Regions from separate parts of the Pseudomonas sp. NPDC089396 genome, predicted to be linked through region 2. Evidence: riboswitches for the same ligand, from Rfam matches in the RefSeq annotation. Region 2 holds a riboswitch; each other region holds the start of a gene.
The links. A riboswitch is a leader RNA that binds a small molecule or an ion and turns the genes downstream of it on or off. The one in region 2 is predicted to bind cobalamin.
Positions count from the first base shown of each region.

Region 1: it holds a riboswitch for cobalamin, as region 2 does, so the genes downstream of both, ACIPZB_RS26110 (FecCD family ABC transporter permease) here and cobO (cob(I)yrinic acid a,c-diamide adenosyltransferase) in region 2, are expected to answer to the same signal.
Region 3: it holds a riboswitch for cobalamin, as region 2 does, so the genes downstream of both, ACIPZB_RS10055 (CbtB-domain containing protein) here and cobO (cob(I)yrinic acid a,c-diamide adenosyltransferase) in region 2, are expected to answer to the same signal.
Region 4: it holds a riboswitch for cobalamin, as region 2 does, so the genes downstream of both, ACIPZB_RS26120 (TonB-dependent receptor) here and cobO (cob(I)yrinic acid a,c-diamide adenosyltransferase) in region 2, are expected to answer to the same signal.

Region 1 is NZ_JBIVIC010000021.1:19,815-24,259, forward strand. Features, by position in the region: gene adhP (alcohol dehydrogenase AdhP) at 1-17, shown strand, start outside; gene ACIPZB_RS26100 (OprD family porin) at 125-1,462, opposite strand; gene ACIPZB_RS26105 (ABC transporter ATP-binding protein) at 1,479-2,267, opposite strand; gene ACIPZB_RS26110 (FecCD family ABC transporter permease) at 2,264-3,286, opposite strand; cobalamin riboswitch at 3,397-3,597, opposite strand; gene ACIPZB_RS26115 (DUF1624 domain-containing protein) at 3,626-4,445, opposite strand, start outside.
Region 2 is NZ_JBIVIC010000007.1:321,904-326,348, forward strand. Features, by position in the region: gene cbiB (adenosylcobinamide-phosphate synthase CbiB) at 1-482, opposite strand, end outside; gene bluB (5,6-dimethylbenzimidazole synthase) at 479-1,129, opposite strand; gene ACIPZB_RS15920 (cobyrinate a,c-diamide synthase) at 1,126-2,421, opposite strand; gene cobO (cob(I)yrinic acid a,c-diamide adenosyltransferase) at 2,418-3,029, opposite strand; cobalamin riboswitch at 3,148-3,369, opposite strand; gene ACIPZB_RS15930 (PQQ-dependent sugar dehydrogenase) at 3,503-4,445, shown strand, end outside.
Region 3 is NZ_JBIVIC010000004.1:403,954-408,398, reverse strand. Features, by position in the region: gene cobW (cobalamin biosynthesis protein CobW) at 1-192, opposite strand, end outside; cobalamin riboswitch at 292-504, opposite strand; cobalamin riboswitch at 754-978, shown strand; gene ACIPZB_RS10055 (CbtB-domain containing protein) at 1,074-1,259, shown strand; gene ACIPZB_RS10050 (CbtA family protein) at 1,270-1,962, shown strand; gene ACIPZB_RS10045 (cobalamin biosynthesis protein) at 1,980-2,372, shown strand; gene cobM (precorrin-4 C(11)-methyltransferase) at 2,405-3,157, shown strand; gene ACIPZB_RS10035 (DUF1272 domain-containing protein) at 3,225-3,467, shown strand; gene ACIPZB_RS10030 (response regulator) at 3,685-4,299, shown strand; gene ACIPZB_RS10025 (transporter substrate-binding domain-containing protein) at 4,313-4,445, shown strand, end outside.
Region 4 is NZ_JBIVIC010000021.1:25,899-30,343, forward strand. Features, by position in the region: gene ACIPZB_RS26120 (TonB-dependent receptor) at 1-1,040, opposite strand, end outside; cobalamin riboswitch at 1,150-1,356, opposite strand; gene ACIPZB_RS26125 (ABC transporter ATP-binding protein) at 1,403-2,551, opposite strand; gene ACIPZB_RS26130 (ABC transporter permease) at 2,571-3,380, opposite strand; gene ACIPZB_RS26135 (ABC transporter permease) at 3,387-4,304, opposite strand; gene ACIPZB_RS26140 (ABC transporter substrate-binding protein) at 4,301-4,445, opposite strand, start outside.

The DNA.
Region 1 (4,445 bases), on a different contig from region 2:
TCAACTTCGAAGGCTGACGCGATCCCCTGTGGGAGCCGGCTTGCCGGCGATAGGGCCCGAGCCGGCGCCAGCCTTCCCTGGCCTCATCGCCGGCAAGCCGGCTCCCACAGGGACACCAGTGCTTTCACAATCCGCCCGTCAACGGCCACTCGACGGCCAGGCGGATCTGGTCGCCATCCAGCTCCGCCTGTGCCGTGTTCCCCCGATGCAGGTTATGCCGCAGCGAGAAAGCCGTGCCTTTGGCCTTGCCGCTCTGCACCACATAGCGTGCCTCCAGGTCTCGCTCCCAGTGCTTGCCGCCCTGGCCATAACCCAGGTAGGCATAGCCACCACTGGGGTCGACATGGCTGCCATCGATATCGAACCCGCGCACATACAGTGCCGTCAGGTTCAAGCCTGGCACCCCGTACCCCCCCATGTTCAGGTCATAGCGCGCCTGCCATGACTTCTCGTGCGGTGCGTTGAAGTCGGACATCTGCACCGCGTTGGCAAGGTAGATCGCCCCACGGGTCACGTAGTCGAACGGGGTATCGCCGTGCACCTGCTGCCAACCGAGACTGACGCTGTGCGGCCCCTGGCTGTAGCGCGAGACCAGGCTCCAGGTGGTGTTGTCGATGCGTCCGGACAGGGCCTTGCCAGTGTCGGTGGTACGGTACAGGTTCAGGTCCAGGCTCAGGCTGCGGCGGTCGTCCAGTGCGTGGGTCAGCGTGCTGCCGAGGTAGTGCTGGTTCCAGGTGTCTTCATAGCGGGAGGTATACAGACTGCCGGTGAACGCGGCGCCGGGGTTCCACACCAGGCCGGCGAGGTCGAAGGTATTGCCCTGGCGGCCGTTGGAGTAGTTCACCACGAAGCCCTGATCATGGCTTGAGGCGTTACGGTCGGTGCTTTCGTTGAAGTGCCCCGCGACCAGTTTCAGCGTGTCGATTTCGTTGCTGGAGAAGAAGAACCCGGTTGCCGTTTCCGGCAGCAGGCGGCTGTCGGATGAGCTGAACACCGGCGTCTTCACCCGCTGCTCGCCATAGGACAGCACAGTGTTGGACAGGCGCAACTTTGCCGCCGCGCCGCCCCGGCTGTACTCATTCTTCGGGTGGCCGTCATTGTCCACACCGAGCAGGCGCGCCTTGCCCGCCCGGCCACCACCGCTGTCGAGCTGTACGCCCAGGTAGGCATGGGCATCGATTCCCACGCCTATCAAGCCTTGGGTAAAACCGGACTGCAGCGTCCCCATCAAACCGTAGGCCCATTCTTCAGCCAGGCCATTGCGTTCGCTACGCGGCTTGTAGGCATTGCGGGCGGCACTGTTGCGCCCGCCATGCTTGTAGTCACGCTGGTCGTACACGGTGCGGTTGAGCAAGCTCCAGTTACTGTCTTCGACCAGCCCACGGCTTTGCGATTGCACCGATTCGGCAAGCGCGGCAACGGGCAGTAAAGCGCTGGCGAGCAGCAGGGCTGTGGAGCGCATGGGGCAGCTTCCTGGTTCAGGGGACGCGAAAACGCAGGAAGCGCGCGCCGTCGAAGGGATCGGTGAGGTAGTGGCCGTGCACCCCAAAGGTGCTCAGCAGGCGTTCGGGGGTGAGCACATCCAACGGCTTGCCCAGGGCAACCAGGCGGCCCTGGTCGAGCACTGCCACGCGGTCGCAGGTCAGCGCCTGGTTGAGGTCGTGCAGGGCCACCAGGGTGGTGACCGGCAACGCCTGGACGCGGTGCAGCAGGCTCAGCTGATGCTGGATATCCAGGTGGTTGGTCGGCTCATCGAGCAGCAACACCTGGGGCTGCTGGGCCAGGGCACGGGCGATGTGCACGCGTTGGCGTTCGCCACCGGACAGCGAGCCCCAGAGACGTGTGCGCAGGTGCGTGGCATCGAGGTCGGCCAGCGCCTGCTCGACGATGGCGCGGTCCTCGCGGGAAAACGGTGCCAACGCCGACAACCACGGCGTGCGCCCCAGGGTCACGGCGTCGAATACGCGAATGGCATCGAGGGTGTCGGCTTGCTGCTCGACCAGCGCCAGGACCTGGGCGATACGCCGTCGAGGCAGGCGCGCGATAGGCTCGCCGAGCAAGTGGACGCTACCGCTTTGCGGGGTGCGCAGCCCGGCCAGAAGCTTGAGTAACGACGACTTGCCGGAGCCGTTGGGGCCGACGATGCCGAGGGTTTCGCCTGCCACCACGCTCAGGTCGATGTCACGCAGTACAAGGTTACCGGCCAACTGAAAGCTCAAGCCCTGACAGGCGAGAGGGGCGAGTTGCAGCGCTGTCATGGCCGTCATGGGCGTCCCCGGCGGCTGACCAGGATCAGCGCGAACACCGGTGCGCCGATCAGTGCGGTGACCACACCCACCGGAATCACCTGACCAGGAATCAGCGTGCGTGACAGCACGTCAGCGGCAATCAGAAACAGCGCGCCGCCCAGTGCACTGGCCGGCAACAGGCGGTTGTGGCCGGGGCCGAGCAACAGGCGCAGGGCGTGCGGAATGACCAGCCCGACGAAACCGATGGCGCCGACAATGGACACCATCACCGCCGTCACCAACGCCGCGCAGCAGATCAACAGCCACTGCGTGCGGCGCACGGCAACACCCAGCGAGGCCGCCGAATCGGCGCCGAAGGTGAAGGCGTCCAGGGCGCGGCGCTGCCACAGGCACACCAGCAAGCCGACTAGCGCTGCGGGCAGCGCTAGCCACACCGACGGCCAACGCACGCCGCTCAAGTTACCCAGCAGCCAGAACAGAATGCCGCGCGCCTGTTCGGCGGTGGCCGACTTGGTGATGAGGAACGCGGTGAGGGCGTTGAACAGCTGCGAGCCGGCGATGCCCGCCAGGATCACCTGGGCGTTATGGCTGCTCGGGCCGGCCGCACGGGCCAGCACCAGCACCAGGGCGAAGGCCGTCAGTGCGCCGATGAATGCACCGGCGGACAGGCTCAGGGCCGCACTGCCCAGGCCCAGCAGGCCGACCAGTACCGCACCGGTCGAGGCGCCTGCCGACAAGCCCAGCAGGTACGGCTCGGCCAGTGGATTGCGCAGCAGCGCCTGGAGGATCACCCCGCAGGTCGCCAGCCCGGCGCCGCAGGCGGCGGCGACCAGGGTGCGGGTCAAGCGGTAGTTCCAGACGATGCCGGCGTCGATCGGGTCGACCGGGTAATCGGCTTGCCACAGGTGGTTGGCCAGCACCTGGCAGACCAGCCGCAGCGACAACTGGGTTTCGCCAATGGCCGTGCCGGCCAGCACGGCCGCCAGCAGGGTCAGCAGGGCGAGGCCTGCGAGCAGGATGGCGAAACGGGGCTGCATGCTGGGCGATCTCCTATCGGACAGTTCACGGAAGGAACCCACGGACAGGCATCGCCGAGCCCCCGCACGCAGCGGGGGCAGCACCAATGGCCAATCCCGGACACCCCGCCGGTTGGTGAATGTAGGCCGGCAGGTCTCCTGACTGGTGCGTCGTCGCCCGGCTCCGGCCTTCCCGGGTCGGTTGACCCAGTGGCATCGATGGAGCGGGCTCGGCACCTACAGTTGCGGGGGCAGTTCCGTTTGGCACGCCTTGGGCGGGCCAGGGATTCCCTGTTAGTTCCATGGTGGAAACCGGCGGGCGGCATGGTAGACCATCAGGCCGCCGGGTGAAACGCTAAATCACAGGTACTTGAGCCAGGTGATATCGCGCCGGCGTGCCTTGAGCCGGGCAAATCCGCGCACCGGCAGGTACAGCGCCACGGCCAGCAGCGCGGCGGTGAGCCACACCGCGGCAATGCCGTCGAAGCCGAAGTAGTCGCCGTGGTTGCGCCCGAACAGGGCGACGCTGGCCAGGTACAGCAGCTTCAGCACGTACAGGTGCAGCAGGTAGAAGAACATCGGCGCCGCGCCGAACACTGCCAGGGCGCTGATCCAGCGGGCCTGCCCGGCGCGCTCGAAGGTACGCAGCAATAGCAGGCCGCAGCCCAGGGTCAGGGCCAGGAACAGCAGCGACGGTGGATACTTGGTGATGTTGAAGAAACTCATCAGGGTTTGGGTCACGGTCGGGAAGCCGCTCCAGGGGGCTTCGCCATAGCCGTTCTGGATGCGCAGCACCATGAAGCCGAGCAGGGCGATGACCCCGGCCAGCAGCAGGTGATACTGGCGTTGTTGCGCATCGCTACCCCGGGCGAACCAGGGACCGAGGCCATAGCCCAGGGCGATCACGCCGATCCATGGCAGCACTGGGTAGGAAGTGCGCAGGCGCAGGTTTTCGGAGAGCTCCAGCCAGCCACGGTCATGCAGGATCGCCCAGGGCACGTGCAGGGCGGACTCGACGCCGAAGTGCAGGCCATCGAGCAGGTTGTGCCCGGCCACGATCACGGCCCCCACGGCCAGCAGCGCGGGGCGCGGCAGCCACACCAGCAGCGACAGGGCGAGCATGCTGATGCCGATGGCCCAGATCACCTGCAGGTAGATGACACTGGGCGGCAGCTGGAAC
Region 2 (4,445 bases):
GGCGCGCCGGCGACGATGAACCAGAACAACGCAGCGAATACCGCATCGCTGCCGTTCTCCAGCACCGACTCAGTGGCCGCCCGGGCCACGGCCGGCTCATCCAGCTCGCGCGTCTCGCGGCTGACCAGGTAGCCGACACGCCGCCGCGCCTCCTCCAGGTCGCCCTGGCGCAAGGCACTGGCCACCGGCAGCACGTGCTCGCCAAGGCTGCGCAGGCCCAGCGCGCAATACAGCGCCAGCACATCCACCAGCCAGCCGATGTAGGGCAGCCAGGACAGAATCAACGCCACCAGGGTCAGTGGCACCACGGCCAGGAACCAGGCACTCACGCCATGGCTGCGCCAGCCGCGGCCCCCCGCATTCAGACGCTTTTCAAGGCTCGACGCCAGGTTACCGAAGGCCACCAGCGGGTGGCGCCGCTGCGGCTCGCCCAGCAAGGCATCCAGGGCCACACCCGCCACGGTCAGCAAGGCCACGCTCATGGGCGCTCTCCCCATTGGTTCTCAAAGAGCATTTCACTCAACGGCTGTTCCTTGGCCCAGTGTTCCAGGGCCAGCATGGGTGCCGGGTAGAACGCGGTCACCGGCCCCAGGCACAGCACCGCCACCGGCTTCGCACCGGCGGGCATGCCCAGCAGCTCGGCCAGCGCCTGCGGGTCGAACAGCGACACCCAACCCATGCCGAGTCCCTCGGCCCGGGCCGCCAGCCACAGGTTCTGGATGGCGCAGGCCAGCGAGGCCAGGTCCATCTCGGGCAGGGTGCGGCGGCCGAAAACATGGGGCTCGCGGTTGTCCATCAAGGCGGCCACCAGCACTTCGGCACAGTCGGCGATACCTTCGACCTTGAGCTTCATGAAATCGTCGGAACGCTCGCCCAGGGCCTCGGCCGTGCGCACCCGCTCCTGCTCGACCAGTGCCTGAATGCGTTGGCGCAGGTCACGCTGGCTGATACGGATGAAGCGCCAGGGCTGCATCAGGCCGACACTGGGCGCCTGATGCGCGGCCGCGAGCAAGCGGCCAAGCAGTTCAGGGGCTACCGTGCCGCCAGCGAAGTGGCGCATGTCACGTCGCTCACCAATCGCCCGGTAGATCGCGGCGCGCTCGGCGGCGCTGTAAGCGTGTTCGCTCATGGTTGCAAGAGCGCCGCCGTCGCATCGGGGTTGGAGGGGAAATAGAAATGTACATAGGAGGCCGTCAGGCGGCCCAGGCGATACACCGCTTCGTTGCCGCGCCCGCCATTGGGGCTCAGACCGCGGGCAATCGGCTCGAGTTCGGTGCTGGTCAGCGAATGATGATAGGTGTGGCCGCGCAAGGTCCCTTCCGGCAATTCCACCGATTGCAGGGCCAGGGCTGCCAGGCGCTTCTGCATGGTCGCTTCGCCCGTCAGCAGGCCGAGCAATTCGGCGCGTTCGCCCGCCACATCGGTCAAGGCATCGAGCAGGTAAAGCATGCCGCCACATTCGGCCAGCAAGGGCTTGCCCGCATCATGGTGGGCACGGATCGCCTTGCACATCGACGTGTTGGCAGCCAGCGCGTGGTGGTGCAGCTCCGGATAACCGCCTGGCAGGTACAGGCTGTCCACCTCCGGCAGCTCACGGTCGTGCAGTGGCGAGAAGAATTCGAGCTGCGCACCGAGCGTGCGCAGCAGATCGAGGTTGGCACGGTAGGTGAAGGCAAACGCTTCATCCTGCGCCACGCCGATGCGCACGCCGGCCAGCGACGCAGCGCACGCTTGCGGCTCGGGCTCGGCGAAGGCCACCGGCGGAGGCAAGGCGGCGTCGCAGCTGGCGCCCAGGGCTTCGGCGGCGGCGTCCAGGCGCGCATCCAGGTCATTCAGTTCGCTGGCCTGCACCAGGCCCAGGTGGCGGCTGGGCAGCTCGATGCCGCGCTCGCGCGAAAGACCGCCATACCAGCGCAGGCCCTCGGTCAAGCTGCCTTCTAGCAGCTGTGCGTGGCGCAGGCTACCGACCCGGTTGGCCAACACGCCGGCGAATGGCAGGTCAGGCTGGTAACGCGCCAGGCCCAGGGCCAGGGCACCAAAGGTCTGGGCCATGGCCGTACCATCGATCACGGCCAGCACCGGCACGCCGAAGTGGCGCGCCAGGTCAGCGCTCGACGGCGTGCCGTCGAACAGGCCCATCACCCCTTCGATGAGGATCAGGTCGGCCTCGCCTGCCGCTTCCCACAGCAGGCGGCGGCTTTCCTGCGCACCGATCATCCACAGGTCGAGCTGGTACACCGGCGCACCGCTGGCCCGCTCGAGGATCATCGGGTCGAGAAAGTCTGGCCCGCACTTGAACACCCGCACCCTGCGCCCGAGGTTGCGGTGCAGGCGTGCCAAGGCGGCGGTGACAGTGGTCTTGCCCTGGCCAGAGGCAGGTGCCGCGATCAATACAGCCGGGCAATGGCGGCTCTGACTCACAGTTCCACGCCCTTCTGGGCGCGGATACCGGCCTGAAACGCGTGCTTGAGCATGCCCATCTCGGTGACGGTATCGGCCAGTTCGATCATTTCGGGCTTGGCCGCGCGGCCGGTGACGATCACGTGCTGCATCGGTGGCCGGGCCTGGATGTCGCCGAGCACCTGGTCAAGGTCGAGGTAGCCATGCTTGAGGGCGATGTTCAGCTCATCGAGCACGACGAACTGCACCGACGGGTCCTGCAGCAACTGGCGGGAAACGGCCCAGGCCGCTTCGGCGGCGGCGATGTCGCGCTGGCGGTCCTGGGTTTCCCAGGTGAAGCCCTCGCCCATCACGTGGTAGCGCACCTGCTCGGGGAAGCGCCGGAAGAACAGCTCCTCGCCGGTGCTGTTGCGGCCCTTGATGAACTGCACCACGCCACACTGCATGCCGTGGCCAAGAGCACGGGCGAGCATGCCGAAGGCCGAGCTGCTCTTGCCCTTGCCATTGCCGGTCAGCACCAGCAACAGGCCGCATTCGTTAGGGGAATTGGCGATGCGCTCGTCGATGATCGCCTTCTTGCGCTGCATGCGCGCGAGGTGGCGTTCGTCGCGGTCGGTGGGTTCGCTCATCAGGGTTCTCCGCAGGCTGACGCCACGAAAGAGCGGCGACAGGTCGATAGACAGGCAGACGGAGAACGCGCAGGGGCCGTGGCCGGACGCCACGGTGCACCGCGCATCACCCTCCGTGATGCCGTTGGCAGTGACAGGCCGGTCTCCGGGCTCGTGAGCGGGCCTTGGCCCAAGCCTGCGCGCCTTCCCGGATGCTGGCATCCAGTGGCCCTGCGCGGCCTGCTACTCACCTACCGTTGCGGGGGCAGCGCCGGAATCGCGCCTTGCTGGCGCCCACCGGCTTCCCAGTTTCACCCTGCCCAGTCGAGGCTGGCAGGGCACCTGAAACACGCCGCGAAGGTTAGAGGGTTGCACCGGGAGCGTCAATCGACCGGGACGATTTGCTCATGGGCGCCTGCAGCCTCGCCCGAATGAACCACCGGCAACGGGGCAAGCTCAGAATAGTCATGGACCAAACTCCGAGGGTGGTGACCATGAAGCGCATGTGCATAGTCTTACCGTGGGCGCTCGGCGCCTGCCTGGCAGCTTGTGGCGACACCGCCCACCTGGAGGTGATCGACGGCACAGGCCCTGCGCCGCAGTTGCCCGCCCCTAACAAGACGCTGATCCCGACCGTCAACATCGCCCCCGCCATCGGCTGGCCAGAGGGGCGCAAACCCATGGCGGCAACAGGCACCCAGGTCACCGCTTTCGCCGAAGGGCTCGATCATCCTCGCTGGCTGTACGTATTGCCCAATGGCGACGTGCTCGTGGCCGAAACCAACGCCCCGCCCAAGCCGGAAGACGGCAAGGGCATCCGTGGCTGGGTCATGGGCAAGGCGATGAAACGTGCAGGCGCGGCGGTGCCCAGCCCCAACCGCATCACCCTGCTGCGCGATGCCGACCATGATGGTGTCGCGGAAATGCGCAGCACCTTCATCGAAGGCCTCAATTCACCCTTTGGCATGGTGTTGGTAGGCAAGGATTTCTACGTCGCCGATACCGATCGTTTGCTGCGTTTCCACTACGAACCCGGCGCCATGCAGATCCGCGAGCAAGGCCAGAAGGTCGTCGATCTTCCGGGTGGTCCGCTCAACCATCACTGGACCAAGAATGTGATCGCCAACCCCACTGGCACCAAGTTGTATGTCACCGTCGGGTCGAACAGCAACGTCGGTGAGAACGGCATGGATCAGGAGCAAGGCCGCGCAGCGATCTGGGAAGTGGACCCGGCCAGCGGCCAGCACCGGATCTATGCCTCAGGGCTGCGCAACCCCAATGGTTTGGCCTGGGAGCCTCGCAGCGGCGCCTTGTGGACGGCCGTCAACGAGCGCGACGAGATCGGCAGCGACCTGGTGCCTGACTACATCACATCGGTCAAGGACGGTGGTTTCTATGGCTGGCCGTACAGCTACTACGGGCAGCATGTGGACGAGC
Region 3 (4,445 bases), on a different contig from region 2:
CTCTTCTTCAGTGCAGCCGATGCTGCACTGCTTGAGGATTTCGCCGTCGATGCCGAGCTCGCCGAATTCATTGACGATCACCGCGATGCGGCGGCCCTGGGCGTTGTCGAGCATGTGCCGGAGCAAGGTGGTCTTGCCCGAGCCGAGAAAGCCGGTGACGATGGTGACGGGGAGCTTGGCCAGTGTTTTCATGTCGCGTTGCCCTTGGCAGGTTGGCGCGGGCACACGGGACGAAAGCCGCGGGCCAGGCCGGCCGGGCTCGTTCGCCACCGGATCACCCCGCCCGGTTGAAAGTCGAAAACGTGACGAGGCAGGTCTCCTGGCTTGCACCGTTCCGGCCCCCATCATTCAGGGGGCTGGCAGGATGACGCCTTCCCGCGCCTTTGGCGCAGTGGCTGTGTCGATCCGTTGCCGGTGCCTACAGTTGCGGGGGCAGCCGCGGCTTTTACCGCGTTCCCGTCTTAGCTTCGGCCTGGCCGAAGAACCTCGAAGCGGCAAGGCTACGCGGGGGGTGGCGGGTGGTCAACTCATGGCTTGCGTTTTGTGGTGGCGCAAAGATCGAGCGCAGCGCGAGCAAGCTCGCTGCAACTTTGTTGGGGCTGCTTTGCAGCCCATCGCCGGCAAGCCGGCTCCCACCGGTACAGCGCATTGCTCAAGGGCGACGCTGTACCTGTGGGAGCCGGCTTGCCGGCGATGGGCCGCGCTCCCAGTAATAAAGTGCAACCAATTGACGCAAACCCTGCCTCGTGCTCTCCTTACGTCTTGCGTTCAGGTGCCCCCTCGGGGGTGAAACGGGAAACCGGTGCGTCGCAGGCCCTCGAGCGGGGCCGGACCAGGCCGGTGCTGCCCCCGCAACGGTAAGCGAGCGAAGCGTCTAGACCACTGTGCCACGTCGTTCGGCATGGGAAGGTGACGCTTTCCAAGGAGCCCTGCTCCTCCTCGCAAGCCCGGAGACCGGCCTGGCGTCACATGAACACCCCGCGGTGGGCGGGCGCTGTCGCATTCCCTTGGGCGCTTCGCGTCCGGGGCTGCCGCGCTTGCCCGTTGAGCTTAAAACAACAGAGGAACGCGTCATGCCCATTTCCAGCGCCAAGCACAGCATCGCCACCCCCGTCACCCTCAGCCAGCGCGTCGTCATCGCCGTAGGTGCCAGCCTGCTGGGCCTGTGCCTGGTCTATTTCGCCGGGTTCTCGCACATCGAGGCCGTGCACAACGCCGCCCACGACACCCGCCACAGCGCCGCATTCCCCTGCCACTGAGGCCTGCCCCATGATCAAGCGCATTGCCCGCACCGCTGGGTTCAGCGGCCTGCTCGCAGCCTTGCTGCTGACCCTGTTGCAAAGCTTCTGGGTCGCCCCGTTGATTCTCCAGGCGGAAACCTACGAGTCGGCAGCCCCCGCCGCTGAACACCACAGCCATGACGGCGCGGCCGTTGCGGCCCATGAACACAGTGCAGAGGCCTGGTCGCCCGAAGATGGCTGGCAACGCATTCTCTCGACCACCGGGGGCAACCTGGTAGTGGCCGTTGGCTTCGCCCTGATCCTGGTCGCCCTGTACAGCCTGCGCGAACCCAATCGGGTCAGCACCGGTGCGCTGTGGGGCCTGGCCGGCTTCGCGGTGTTCTGCCTGGCCCCGACCTTGGGTCTGCCACCCGAGTTACCCGGTACCGCCGCCGCCGACCTCGGCCAACGCCAGAGCTGGTGGATCGGCACCGCAGCCGCTACCGCACTGGGGCTGGCACTGCTGGTGTTCTCCCGGCACTGGCTGCTCAAGGCCGTCGGCGTGGTGCTGCTGGTAGTGCCCCACGTCATCGGTGCGCCGCAGCCTGAGGTGCACCAAAGCCTGGCGCCCGACGCACTGGAAACCCAGTTCAAGATTGCCTCCTGGCTCACCAATGCCGCGTTCTGGCTGGCCTTGGGCCTGCTCAGCGCCTGGTTCTACCGTCGTGCCCAACAGGCCTGATGGACCTTGAAACGCCGCTGCCGGCGCTGTACGCCGGCTTCGGTTGCCGTCGAGGTTGCCCGGTGGACGTCCTCGATGCCCTGCTGCGCCAGAGCCTGGCTTCACAAGGCCTGGCACTTGAGGCGCTGCGTGGCATTGCCACTATCAGCCTGAAAGCCGATGAACCAGGGCTGCGCCAGTTGGCCCTGCGTCACGGCTTGATCCTGGTGATATTCGATGCCAGCGAGCTACAGGCATTCGAACCCCTCCTCAGCCATCGCTCAGCACCGGCCTATGCCCACAGCGGCTGCTGGGGCGTTGCCGAAAGCACGGCGTTGGCGCTGGCCAGCCGCGAGCTTGGCTCGGCCAGACTGCGGGTCACGCGGCAAAGCCACGGGCCGGCTACCGTCGCCCTGGCCTGTGGCGGATAATCGCTTCAACCATTCTTCTGCAAGGAATTTCCATGACGGTCTACTTCATCGGTGCCGGCCCTGGCGACCCGGATCTGATCACAGTCAAGGGGCAGCGCCTGATCCGACAGTGCCCGGTCATCATCTACGCCGGCTCCCTGGTACCGGCGGCGGTACTCGAAGGCCACCAGGCCGAGACGGTCATCAACAGTGCCGAGCTGCACCTCGAACAGATCATCGAGGCCATGCGAGCTGCCCATGCACAGGGCCAGGATGTCGCGCGTGTACACAGTGGCGACCCCAGCCTGTACGGCGCAATCGGCGAACAGATCCAGCACTTGCGTGAGCTGGGCATCGACTACCAGATCATTCCCGGGGTCACGGCGACCGCTGCCAGTGCCGCCTTGCTGGGCTGCGAACTGACCCTGCCGGACGTGGCGCAGACGGTCATTCTGACCCGCTACGGCGACAGCTCACCCATGCCGGCCGGGGAGCAACTGGGCGACCTGGCCCGCCATGGTGCGACCCTGGCCATTCACTTGGGCGTCAAACACCTGCCGCGAATCGTCGAGGAACTACGCCCCCACTATGGCGCCGACTGCCCGATCGCCGTGGTCCATCGCGCCACCTGGCCGGACCAGGACTGGGTTCGCGGCACCCTGGCCGATATCGTCGAACAGGTCGCCAGCAAAGGTTTTCGCCGTACAGCGCTGATCCTCGTCGGCCATGTACTGGGCGACACACCGTTCGCCGCGTCGGCCCTGTACCGCGCCGGGCACGCGCATCTGTACCGCCCCGGCGGGTGAGCATTGCCACCGGTACGCCCGCCATAGCAGACTGCAAAACTGTCCCCTGCGTACCGGAGTCACGCCCATGCTGGAGCTACGCCCCAATTGCGAATGCTGCAATGCCGACTTGCCGGGCGATAGCCCAGAGGCATTCATCTGCTCGTTCGAATGTACGTTTTGTCGTAACTGCACCGAAACGCGCTTCCAGGGCCGTTGCCCGAACTGCTCTGGCCAGTTGCTGCCCCGCCCCACACGGGTTGGCCTGGCATTGAGCAACAACCCGGCATCGACGCATCGCGTCCTAAAGCCCCACTCGGCCTGCAAGTAACGGCCCAGCGACACCCGGCATCGCCGCGTCCGGGCGATGCCTCTTCCGACACGTTGTAGGAATTTTCCACAACTCCTGCTTGCTTGTTCAACAGTTCTATACTCGCCATTACCAAGGAATCGGAATGGCCGTATCGTGCTGCGCTGCAGAAAGAACTTGCAGTCGTATTCCTGATTAAGCACAGGAAACGGACCACATTCCGACAGGAGTTAACTACATGACAACAGTGTTGATCGTCGACGACCACCCCATCGTCAGGCTGTCCATGCGCCTGCTGCTGGAGCGTGAGCGCTTCCGTGTGGTTGGCGAGGTAGGCAACGGCAGCGAAGTGGCGCAGGTAGCGCGCGAGCTACGGCCCGATGTGGTGATACTGGACATCGGCCTGCCGGGCCTGGATGGCATGGAGGTGATCAAGCGCCTTCAGCAGCTGGAGCCTACCCCCAAGATCATGGTGCTGACCGGGCAAGCTAGCGACCTTTACGTGCGCCGCTGCCTGGATGCCGGCATTGGCGCGTTCGTGACCAAGGATGAAGACCATGACGCCTTGATTTTCGCCCTCAAGGCATTGGTCAAGGGCTATTCAACGTTTCCGCAGATGTCGGTCAACAGCAATACGCTGGACAGCGAACCCAAACGCCTGGAAAGCCTGTCCAACCGGGAGATGGAAGTGCTGCGACGCCTGGCCCGAGGCGAAAACAACAAGCACATCGGCAGCAGCATGAACCTCAGCGCCAAGACCATCAGCACATACCGGGGGCGCATCATGGAAAAGCTCAAGACCGAATCGTTGGTGGAAATGGTCGATCTGGCCAAACGCAACCACGTCAACTGAGCGCAACCCCGCCATGAATCGCTTCTCGGCCGGCGTGCTCCTGTTCCTGAGCCTGGCCTGCTGCCCCCTGCCAACACTCGCCGATGCCGAGCCACGCCAGTTGCTGGCGCGCGCCACCAGTGCCACCCAGCCGCTGCGCCTGGACA
Region 4 (4,445 bases), on a different contig from region 2:
TGGTTGTGCCTGATCTCCAGGTAGCTCTGGCGCAGCAGCTGCTCGCGATCGACGTCCCAGCTGTAGTTCTCGGCGTTGCGCCAGTGGCGGCGGCTCTTGATGTAGTAGAGCTGGTTGCTGGCGCTGACCTGGTCGCTGAGGGTCCAGTCGGTGGTGAAGCGGGTCCATTCATCGTGGTAGCGCTGCACGTCGTTCTGGATGTTGTAGTTCTTCTTGCGCAGGCTGCTGCGGTAATGGCCGTCAATCAGCGGCGTGCCGTAGTAGTTGGCAGGCTCGGCATCGCCACGCTCATGGGCCAGGGTAAAACTCAAGTCGTCGCTGGCGTCGAAACGCAGCGCGGCGCTCAGGGCCAGGCTGCGCGAATCGGTGCGGTCGACCCAGCCGTTGCCGGCTTGCTGGTTCAGGGTGAGGCGATAGCTCAAGCGCTCGCTGAGGCTGCCGCCGCTGTCCAGGCCCAGTTGCTGGCGGTCCCAGGAGCCGTAGCCCAGGCGCAGGTGGTTGTGGATTTCACCGGCGAAGGGCTTTTTCGGGATGACGTTGATCACCGCTCCGGTGGCGCCCTCGCCATACAGCACCGAGGCCGGGCCACGGATCACATCGATGCGCTCGACCATCCACGGGTCGACCGGGAAGGTCTGGGTACCTGCGCCGGTGAACAGGTGCGCGCCGTCGAACAGGGTCATCACCGAGCCATGCCCGGTAAAGCCACGCGCCGACAGGCCGGTGCCGCCATCGCCCGGGTTGCCGATGAAGGTGATGCCCGGCGAGCGGGTCACGGCGTCCTGCACGGTGAGGTTATTGCGCTGCTGAATCTGCTCGTCGGTAATGCTGCTGGTGCTGGCCGGGGTTTCCAGGGCGCTCAGGTTAAGGCGCGAACCCGCCTCGGTCGGCGTGGCAAGGTCGACGTGCTGCTGATCGCGGGTATCGGTGATGGCTGTGGAGGGCAGTGCCAGCACCTGGCTGTCGTGCTCGTCGGCCAAGGCCGGGAAGGAGACGGCCAGGCAGGCCGCCAGAGGGTGAAGCTTGAAGAAACGGGACATGTCTTTCCACTACTGCAGGAATGAATGGATCCCGGTGGAAAACACGCAAAGGCGAACCGCGCACGCAGGCCGCGCACGCGGATACCGGCCTGCGCCCGCCCACCGCGGGTTGCCAAGTGAAGCTTCAGGCCGGTCTCCGGGCTTACGAGGGTCATGACGCCTTCACCTTCCCATGCAGGCGCACAGTGGTGTGTCGAAGGCGTCGCTCGCTTACCGTTGCGGGGGCAGCGCCGGACTTGTCGTGGACCACGACGCACCGGCTTCCCGTTTCACCCTGCGCGCGGCGGCGCAGGACACCTGAAACTGGCGCGCATCTGACCATTGGTCGGGACGCGCGTCAATCCTTTACCTGCGGCTGACGGTCAGTGGGCACCCGCCGCCTTGCTCAAATCGCTCTCTGCCCACTCGGTGTAGATGCAGGCATCGGCCACCGCCCAGCGCACTTTCACTGTGTCGCCCGGTTGCATCGGCATGCCGGCGGCGGACAGCGCTTTCACGGTCAGTTCGCTGCCGCCTGGCGTCATCACATGACAGGTCTGGCTTTCGCCGAGGAACAACACTTCGCCGACCTTGGCAATCACCTCGTTCCAGCCCGCCGGCAGCGGTTCGCGCGCGGCCTGGTCGACGGTCAGGGCCAGGGCTTTTTCCGGGCGCACCATGATGAGTGCTTCCTGCCCGGCCGCCAGGCCAGGTGTCAGGCGTATGGCCACCGATTGCCCTTCGAAGCTGCCGGCACCGTGGCTGCTGGCCTTGATCCGCAGGAAGTTCGAGTTGCCCAGGAACGAGGCGACGAAGGCATTGGGCGGGTTCTGGTAGAGGTCGTAGCCGGTGCCCAGGCCGACGATCTTGCCGTGGCTGAAGATGGCGATGCGCTGGGACAGGCGCATGGCTTCTTCCTGGTCGTGGGTGACGTAGACGATGGTGATGCCCAGGCGCCGGTGCAGCTGACGCAACTCGTCCTGCAGGTCTTCGCGCAGCTTCTTGTCCAGCGCGCCGAGCGGTTCGTCCATCAGCAGGATGCGTGGCTCGTACACCAGCGCGCGGGCGATCGCCACACGCTGCTGCTGGCCACCGGACATCTGCGACGGCTTGCGGTGGGCGAACTTCTCCAGCTGCACCAGCTTGAGCATGGCATCGACCCGCTTGTTGATCTCGGCGGCGCCGAGCTTGCGGATGGCCAGCGGGAAGGCGATGTTGTCGCGCACGTTCAGGTGCGGGAACAGCGAGTAGCGCTGGAACACCATGCCGATGTCACGTTTGTGCGGCGGCACGTTCACCAGCGACTGGCCCTCGACCAGGATCTCGCCGCTGCTGGGCGTTTCGAAACCGGCCAGCATCGACAGGGTGGTGGACTTGCCCGAACCGCTGGAGCCGAGGAAGGTGAGGAACTCGCCGTCCTGGATTTCGAGGTCCAGATTGTCCACGGCGGTGAAGTCGCCGTAGTGCTTGTTCAGGCCGCGCAGGCTGACCAGGGTCTTGTTGTGCGCGTTGTCTTTGATCACTGCACTCATTGTTGTTGTCTCCGGGCACTCAGGCGTTGACTTCGGTGCGCCGGCGCAAGGCGGCGGCAATAACCATGACCATCAGCGACAGGCCGATCAGCAGCGTCGAAGCGACGGCGATCACCGGGCTCAGGTCCTGGCGCAGGGTGGTCCACATTTTCACCGGCAGGGTCTGCAGGTCGGGGCTGGCCATCATCACGCTGAGCACCACCTCGTCCCACGAGACCAGGAAGGCGAACAGGCCACCGGCGATCATCCCCGGGCGAATCGCCGGGAAGGTCACCTTGAAGATCGCCTGCAGGCGCGACGCCCCGCAGATCACCGCGGCATCCTCGATCGACTGGTCGAACAGCTTCAGCGAGTTGATGATCGAGATGATGGTGAAGGGCAGGGCGACGATCACGTGGCTGACCACGAAGGCGAACAGCGTGCCGGTGTAGCCCAGCTTGAGGAACAGCGCGTACACCGCCACCGCGATGATCACCAGCGGCACGATCATCGGCATGGTGAACAGGCCGTAGAGCATCTCACGGCCGGGGAAGCGGCCGCGTACAAGCGCGAACGCGGTGGGCAGGCCCAGCAGCACGGCGAACACGGTGGTCAGTACGGCGACCTTGAGGCTGGCCAGTGCAGCGTCCATCCACTCCGGGTTGGCGAAGAACTGGACGTACCACTTGAAGGTCCAGCCCGGTGGCGGGAACACCAGCCACTGGGAGGAGCCGAACGACAGCAGCACGATGAACACCACCGGCAGCAGCAGGAACGCGGCGATGACCCCGGTGGTCAGGTACAGGCCCGTGCGCAGTGGGCGGCCCATGGCATTGGGTGACAGAAGCATGGCGGATTACCTCGCGTTGCCGACCGGGGATTCCGGCTGCAGCTTCAGGTACAGGTAGAAGAGCACCAGGGTGATCACCACCAGCAGTGCGGCGGCGGCGCTGGCCAGGCCCCAGTTGAGGAACGACTGCACCTGCTGGATGATGAATTCGGGCAGCATCATGTTCTGCGCACCGCCGAGCAGGGCCGGGGTGACGTAGTAACCGAGCGACATCACGAACACCATCAGCGCACCGGAGAACAGCCCCGAGCGGCACAGCGGCAGGAACACCTTCCAGAAATTGGTCCAGGGGCTGGCGCCGCAGATCGAGCCGGCCTGCAGCACCATCGGGTCGATGGCATGCATGGTCGCCTGCAGCGGCAGCACGATGAACGGGATCATGATGTAGCTCATGCCGATCACCACGCCGGTCAGGTTGTGCACCATCTCCAGCGGGGTATCGATGATGCCCAGGGCCATCAGCACCTTGTTGATCACCCCCGAGCTTTGCAGCAGCACCAGCCACGAGTAGGTGCGCGCCAGCAGGCTGGTCCACATCGACAGCAGCACGATGTTCAGCAGCCAGCGGCCCCAGCCCTTGGGCACCAGGGTGATCGCCCAGGCCAGCGGGAAGCCCAGCAGCACGCTGATCAGGGTGACCACGCCGGCCACAGAGAAGGTGTTGAACAGCACCCGCGCATAGGCCGAGTTGGCGAACAGCTGCTCGTAGTTGCCCAGCCCCGGCACCGGCTCCAGCACACCGCGCAGCAGCAGGCCGATCAGCGGGGCGAAGAAGAACAGGCCAAGGAACAGCAGGGCGGGCAGCAGGTTACGGCTGCCTTTCCAACGGCGGTTCAGCGGTTCGCGGCGAGGGGCCGCTCCCGGGGCGCCGGCGCCCGTGGGGGCACCTTGCGCGTTGTGCAGGGCGTTGATGGCGACTTTCATTTCACCAGCCACTCATTCCAGCGCGCGGCGATGGCCTGGCCGTTCTTCGCCCAGTAGGCGAAGTCCAGGGTGACCTGGTCCTGGGCGTAGGCGGTCGGCAGGTTTTGCGCGAGGTCTTTGTCGAGCTTGGCCACGCTGTCG